DNA from 2 places in the Brachybacterium ginsengisoli genome. Region 1 is predicted to be linked to the other one. Evidence: predicted binding sites of a transcription regulator. Region 1 holds the regulator's gene; the other holds the start of a gene.

Region 1 (3,401 bases):
ACGCACGACCGATGCCGTGGCGGCAGTGCATGAGGAGCGTCTGGGTCGGATCGCCGTCATCGCGGCGCAGGAGCGGGTCGACGCCCTCGCCGCGGCCCTGCGATCACGCAGCGGCCTGCCCTCGGTGGGCGCGGGCTCCGCGGGGGTGGACGACGAGATCGCCGTGATGACCGCCCAGGACGCCAAGGGCCTCGAGTTCGACGCGGTGGTGCTCGTGGAGCCGGCCGAGCTGATCGCCGCCCACGGCGCCGGCGACCTCTATGTCGCGATGAGCCGTTCCACCCAGCATCTCGGTGTGGTCCACGCCCAGGTGCTGCCTGCCGGCATCGCCGGGTGAGCCTCACGGCCGGCGGTCCCGGAACAGGGATCGGCGGCCGTGGCTTCCCCTCCACGACCGCCGATCAGGTGTGCGCTGCGTGAGCGCACGAGGGATATCTTAAGCACAACCGCAGGGCACTCCGCGCCAGATCCGCGATTTGGGAGGAAACCGATCTCCCTCGATCCGCCTCGGGCGAGGGCGGATCCTCGCGATCGACCCCGGGAGGGCCTCAGCCCGCCGACTCGGGGACCGACTCCCCGTTCTGCTTGGCCTCGGCGCGGAGACGCGCGATCGCCGACTCGAAGTCCTCGAGGGTGTCGAAGCCCTGATAGACGCTCGCGAAGCGCAGATAGGCGACGACGTCCAGCTCCTGGAGCGGCTGCAGGATCGACAGCCCCACCTGATGGGCGTCGATCTCGGCCTGGCCGCTGGAGCGGATGCTCTCCTCGACCCGCTGGGCCAGCATCGCCAGCTGATCATCGCTGACCGGCCGTCCCTGGCACGCCTTGCGGACCCCGGAGATCACCTTGGCCCGGCTGAACGGCTCGCTGACGCCGGAGCGCTTGAGGACGGAGAGGGAGGCTGTCTCCGAGGTCGAGAAGCGGCGGGAGCAGTTCGGGCACTGCCGGCGACGGCGGATCGTCGCACCGTCGTCGGACGTGCGCGAGTCGACGACGCGGGAGTCGGGGTGGCGGCAGAACGGGCAGTGCATCCGCCCAGAATACCGGCACCCTCGTCCGCTCAGCGGGCGGAGTCCTCCAGGACGGGCAGCTCGATCTGCTGGCCTGCGGTGACGCGACCGGTGGGCAGCTGGTTCTCGGCACGCAGCTCGGCGACGTACTCCTGGGCGCCCATGCCCTCGGGGGCGTACTGCTCGGCATAGCCCCAGAGGGTGTCGCCGTCCTGGACGGTGATCGTGACGGGCTGATCGCCCTCGGTGCCCGCGAGCGCCGGGAGCGCGACGACGAGCAGCACGGCGGCGGCCACGATCAGGCCGAGCACGAAGGCGGCGGCGGTCAGCAGCGCGCGACCGCGACGGGTCGGTTCGAGTCGAACGCGCGCTCGAGGAGCGGCCCCATCACGGGTCGACTCCTGCGCCGGGAAGGGAAGCAGCGTGGCGGTATCGGTACGCATATCCGAACTCCTGTTCGATCGAATGTCTGTGCGACTGTAACCCGGGGCGTCCGCGACACGCAACAGAAACATCGAACATATGTTTGGCTTCTGGTGAACGCCGCCCTACGCTGGGTCACAGGACAACGGAACCGCACGGGTCCGACAGACGACGCCAGGAGGCCGCACGATGACGCCGAGCACCCCCAAGCCGATTCCGCTGCGCGAGGATGCTCCGTCCGACGAGCGCACCTCGGGGCTCACGCGGCGCCAGCGGCTCATCCTCGAGACGATCAACGACGCGGTGGCCACCCACGGCTACCCCCCCACGATGCGCGAGATCGGCGACGCGGTCGGCCTGACCTCCTCGTCCTCCGTCGCGCACCAGCTGCAGTCCCTCGAGCGCAAGGGGTTCCTGCGGCGCGACCCGAAGCGCCCGCGGGCGATGGAGGTCGTCATGCCCGATGCGGACGACACCCCGGCTCCCCCGTCCTCCGCCCCGGAGCCCGAGATCATCCCGAACTCCGTGACGGTCCCTCTGGTGGGCAGGATCGCCGCCGGCGTCCCGATCACCGCCGAGGAGCAGGTCGAGGATGTCTTCACCCTCCCCCAGCGCCTCGTGGGCGACGGCGACCTCTTCCTTCTCCAGGTGGTCGGCGAGTCGATGATCGACGCGGCCATCTGCGATGGCGACTGGGTGGTCGTGCGCTCCCAGAACACCGCCGAGAAGGGCGAGATCGTGGCGGCGATGATCGACGGCGAGGCCACGGTCAAGACCTTCGTCCAGCGCGACGACCACGTCTGGCTGATGCCGCACAATCCGTCGTTCGCCCCGATCCTCGGCGATCACGCCGAGATCCTCGGCAAGGTCGTGGCGGTGCTGCGAGCGGTCTGACGACCCGCACCCGCTCGTCCGACGACGCCGCGGCCGCCCGCTGAGGGCGGCCGCGGCGTCGTCGCGTCAGGCCTCGGTGGATCGGACCTCGTGGGACCGGGCGTCGACCGGACCGACGACGGCGGATCAGGCCTCGGCGAGGCGGCGCAGCGCCGCCAGGGCGACCTCGGGATCCGTGGTCGGCCACAGCGGCGGCATCGACTCGCGCAGGAACCCTCCATAGCGAGCGGTCGACAGGCGCGGGTCGAGCACCGCGACCATCCCGCGGTCCGCGTCCGCGCGGATCAGGCGCCCGGCGCCCTGGGCGAGCAGCAGGGCGGCGTGCTGCGCGGAGATCGACATGAAGCCGTTCCCGCCCCGGCGGCCGATCCTCTCCTGGCGCGCGGCCGTCAGCGGGTCGTCGGGGCGCGGGAACGGGATCCGGTCGATGGTGACCAGCCGCAGCGACCGTCCCGACACGTCCACGCCCTGCCACAGGGTGAGGGTTCCGAAGAGGCTCGCGTCCTCCTCCTCGCGGAAGGTGCGCACCAGATTCGTCATCGAGTCCTCGCCCTGCACGGCGATGGTGAGATCCAGGCGGGCGCGGACGTGCTCGGCCGCGAGCTCGGCGCCGCGCCGCGAGGAGAACAGGCACAGCGCTCCCCCGCGGGAGGCCTCGACGAGCTCGGTGAGATGGTCCAGCATCGCCGGCGAGGGACCGTCCCGACCGGGCTGCGGCAGATGACTCGCGGTGTAGAGGATTCCCTGGCGCCGGTACTCGAAGGGACTGCCCACGTCGAGGCCGGCCCACGCGTTCGCGTCCTCCAGCGGCGGGATCTCCTCGGGAGCCATGCGCGCGGCGCGGGCCAGCCCCACCTCGCCCGCAGCGGGCTCGAAGCGACCGCCGAGGGCGAGGGTGGCGGAGGTCAGCACGGCTGTGCGGTCCTCGAGGATCGCCCCGCGCATCGCGGCGGCGACGCTGAGGGGCGCGACCTGGATGCTCGAACGTCCCGTGGCCTGAGAATGCGATATCGAGACGACATCGTCCTCCCCCGGCGCCGAGAGTCGCTCGCAGACGTCGATGATCTCCTGCAG
Region 2 (3,401 bases), 920 kb from region 1:
ACCCCGACGTGGAGAGGAGCTGACATGCCGCGCATCGTCTCCGGCACCCTGGGGGGCCGCACCATCCCCGGCCCGCCCGGGAAGGGCACCCGACCCACCTCCGACAAGGTCCGCGAGGCCCTGTTCAACCGCCTCGAGGGCTGGGACGCCCTCGTCGGCGCCCGCGTTCTCGACCTCTACGCCGGGACCGGAGCGCTGGCCTTCGAGGCCCTCTCCCGCGGTGCCGCGCACGCTCTGCTGGTCGAGCTCCACGGGCCGACGGCCAAGCAGCTGCGGCGCACCGCGGCGGAGCTCGGGCTCGCCGACCGCCTGGACGTCCGCGCCGGCAGGGCGACGACCGCCGCGTCCTCCCTCTCCGGTCACGGCGCGAGCCTCGTCTTCCTGGACCCGCCCTACGACGTGCCCACCGAGGCGCTCGAGGAGCTGCTGCTCACGCTCCGTCCGGCGCTGGAGGATGAGGCGCTCGTCGTGATCGAGCGCTCCTCGCGCACCCGCCCGATCGCCTGGCCCGAGGGCTGGGGCGACGACGGCACCAAGTCCTACGGAGAGACGGTCCTGCAGTTCGGCGGGCCCGCCTGAGGGGCGGGCTCATCGGGTCATACGGATCTCGCGGAGGTCGCCGAGAGCGGCATCGACCGTCAGTACTCCGTCGGCGCGGAAGCCCTCCTTCTCGTAGAAGCGCCTCGCCCGGGGGTTGTCCTCGACCACCCAGAGGTAAGCCGGACGATCCTGCAGCAGGTCCCGCACCAGGGCCTGCGCGAGACCGGTGCCGTGGAAGGCGGAGTCGACGTTCAGCGCCTGGAGCTCGAGCGGACGCGGCGCCTCCTCGTCCCGCGAGGGACCGACCGTGAGGAAGCCGACGGGCGCGCCGTCCGGCCCGCGCCCGATTCGGAGCCGTTCGGAGAGCTGCGCCGACGACCGCTGCTCGAGCGTCCGATGCCACATCGTGCGGCGCGAGGCGAGCTCGTCGGCGCCGAGCGCATGCTCCGGGAGGATCCCTGTGTAGGCCTGCCGCCACACCCGGTGGTGGAGCTCGGCGAGAGCATCGGCGTCCTCGGGCGTCGGCAGGTCAAGCGTGAAGGCGGGGGCCGGAGCGGGAGTCATCGCCTCAGGGTAGGGGTCGACAGATACGTCGTCCACAATATTCCGAGAGGTATTGCGGGGCGACCGGACATGTGTATTCAGCGGGTTCCGATTCTGACCTCGAAGTTCACTGCAACCGTCAGCGGTCTGCGCTCAGGTTGTGGTGCTGCACGGCGGGCACAGTGCCAGGTGACCGATGGGTATCCACAGAATGTGCGTTCCTTGTGGAAGAGTCGACCTTTCCTCCACAGGCATTGGTTATCCGCATTCTGAGGGGATCTCCGTCGATTCCTGGTGCACGTCGAACAGGTGATCCAAATTGAGGTGAGGATCGACGGAGGGCGGCCCGGTCCAGCGGTACTCGACGGAGAGCAGAGAGGGGGCGTCATGGGGGAGCTCATCGAGCGTTCCGAGGGGCGGCTCCGGCCGGCGGCGTCTCCCCGCCCCTCGCGGCCTCGAGGGATCTCCCCGTCGTCAGGTCCCTCCGCGCCCACCGGCCCGCCCCGCGCCGTCGTGCGGGCTCGTCGGCCCCTCACCCCGCAGGCGCTCGTCGAGCGCGCCGATGTCGTACTCCGCAGCGTCGAGGCGGAGACCGTGCTGCGGATCCATCGGCGCCGACGGGAGCTGCAGGCCGCCCTCTACGTCGACGAGATGCACGACCTCGCCTCGCTCTGGTCCGAGGGCGACGAGCACGACGAGAAGACCCTCCATGCCCTCGCCGCCGCGGCGGCGCTCCGGGTGAAGCTCCCGCGCGGCGAGGACCGGCTGCGCGATGCGCATGTCGCGGTCGAGCATCTCCCGGCCTGCTTCGCCCGCGCAGGTCGTGGCGAGCTCCCCATCGACTGGTTCGAGTGGCTGATCCGCAGCGTCCTGCGGCTCGCTCCCGCCCAGCGCCTCCAGGTCGACGAGCGCGTGGCGGCCTGGCAGCTCGAGGCGATCGACGTCGAGCGCTTCTACAGCGACCTGCGCATCCTCGTCGAGTGGTTCGGTCGCGCCGCTGTCCAGGAGAGCCCCGAGGAGCAGCGTGGCGTGCACCTCCAGCCCTCGTCGGACAGCGATGGAACAGCCTGCCTCATGATCCGCGGCCCCCTCCCGGAGCTCGCCGCCTTCGGCCATCGCCTCGACGCCGCCGCCCGCACCGTGCAGGACGCCCAGCGTCGCGCGCTCCGCGACGGAACCCCCATCCCCTTCGATCTCGACGGTGACGTCGCGAGACAGGGAGAGCACATGTCTCTCGAGGCGCTCCGCTATGAGGTCGCGCTGCGCTCCGCACTGACCACGGGCGCTGTGGAGGTGCCCGAGCCGAGCTTCCGGATCTCGGTCGTGGTGCCGGTCCTCACGCTGCTGGGCCTCTCCCACGCCCCGGCGACCCTGGACGGCACGATCCCGATCCCGGCCCGGATGGCGCGCCGCCTGGTGGCTCAGGCGCCCGCCTTCGAACGGGTGCTCACCGACCCGATCTCCGGCGCGTACCTCGCCTCCGCCTCGCGCACCTACCGGCCCACCGCCGCGATGGCCGAGCACCTGCGGCTGATCGACCCGATCTGCGCCGTCCCCACCTGCAGCCGCAACGTCATGACCATCGGCGAGGCGGACCGCATCGAGGAGTTCGACCTCGAGCATCCCGCTCGAGGCGGACCAACCTCCCTCGACAACCTCCACCGCCTGTGCCGACGGCACCATCGGCTGGAGACCACCGGCGGGCTCGATCCGCAACGGGACCCCCGCACCGGCGCCACCCGCTGGCGGATCGGCGACGCCGCGGTCAGCGAGGTCGCCGGGAACACGGATCTGGTCACCAGGGAGCTCGGAGCACGGCTCGAGCGAGCCTGGGAGCAGCACCAGGCAGATGTCGAGGTCGACGCGCTCACGCGCCTCGGCGTCCTCGACGAGTCGCCCGCAGAGATCGCGGATCGCGAAGAGGCCCACCGGTGGGGGATGCACCTCATGGAGCACTAGTCCCGCCCGGAGTACGACGAGGCCGATGACCCCGATCCCCCTCCGCTCCACCCCCTCCCGCATCACGCCCCGCCGCCGTTCTGACCGGCGGACTACGCTGGCCCGGTGAAGATCGCGCTCTCCGACCTCGACTGGCCCCGCCGCACCGACCGGCTCGAACTGCGACCGGGGCGGCCGGAGGACGCCGCGGCGATCTGGCCCTGGTACCGCCTGCCCGAGGTGCAGAAGTGGACCACCACGCTCAGCCCCACGCTCGAGGCGCATCAGCAGTGGTGGGACGGGACTCTCGACAGTTGTGTGGTGGGCCTCCTCGACGGCGCGATCGTCGCCAGCGGCAAGGCCGAGGTCCAGGACGCCTG

The links. Region 1 encodes LexA, which represses DNA repair genes until DNA is damaged. Its sites were predicted from a motif close to TCGAACANNTGTTCGA; they were not measured.
Region 2: a site for LexA is predicted at 1,385-1,400, ahead of CFK41_RS07435 (HNH endonuclease signature motif containing protein). Genes of this name have one in related genera too.

The regions. Positions count from the first base shown of each region.
Region 1 covers NZ_CP023564.1:2,599,415-2,602,815, forward strand. Annotated here, with positions in the region: gene CFK41_RS11575 (HelD family protein) at 1-337, shown strand, start outside; gene nrdR (transcriptional regulator NrdR) at 549-1,031, opposite strand; gene CFK41_RS11585 (LysM peptidoglycan-binding domain-containing protein) at 1,061-1,453, opposite strand; gene lexA (transcriptional repressor LexA) at 1,623-2,327, shown strand; gene CFK41_RS11595 (ATP-dependent DNA helicase) at 2,454-3,401, opposite strand, start outside.
Region 2 covers NZ_CP023564.1:1,676,553-1,679,953, forward strand. Annotated here, with positions in the region: gene CFK41_RS07420 (ATP-dependent DNA helicase RecG) at 1-23, shown strand, start outside; gene rsmD (16S rRNA (guanine(966)-N(2))-methyltransferase RsmD) at 25-579, shown strand; gene CFK41_RS07430 (GNAT family N-acetyltransferase) at 589-1,104, opposite strand; gene CFK41_RS07435 (HNH endonuclease signature motif containing protein) at 1,471-3,042, shown strand; gene CFK41_RS07440 (GNAT family N-acetyltransferase) at 3,148-3,401, shown strand, end outside.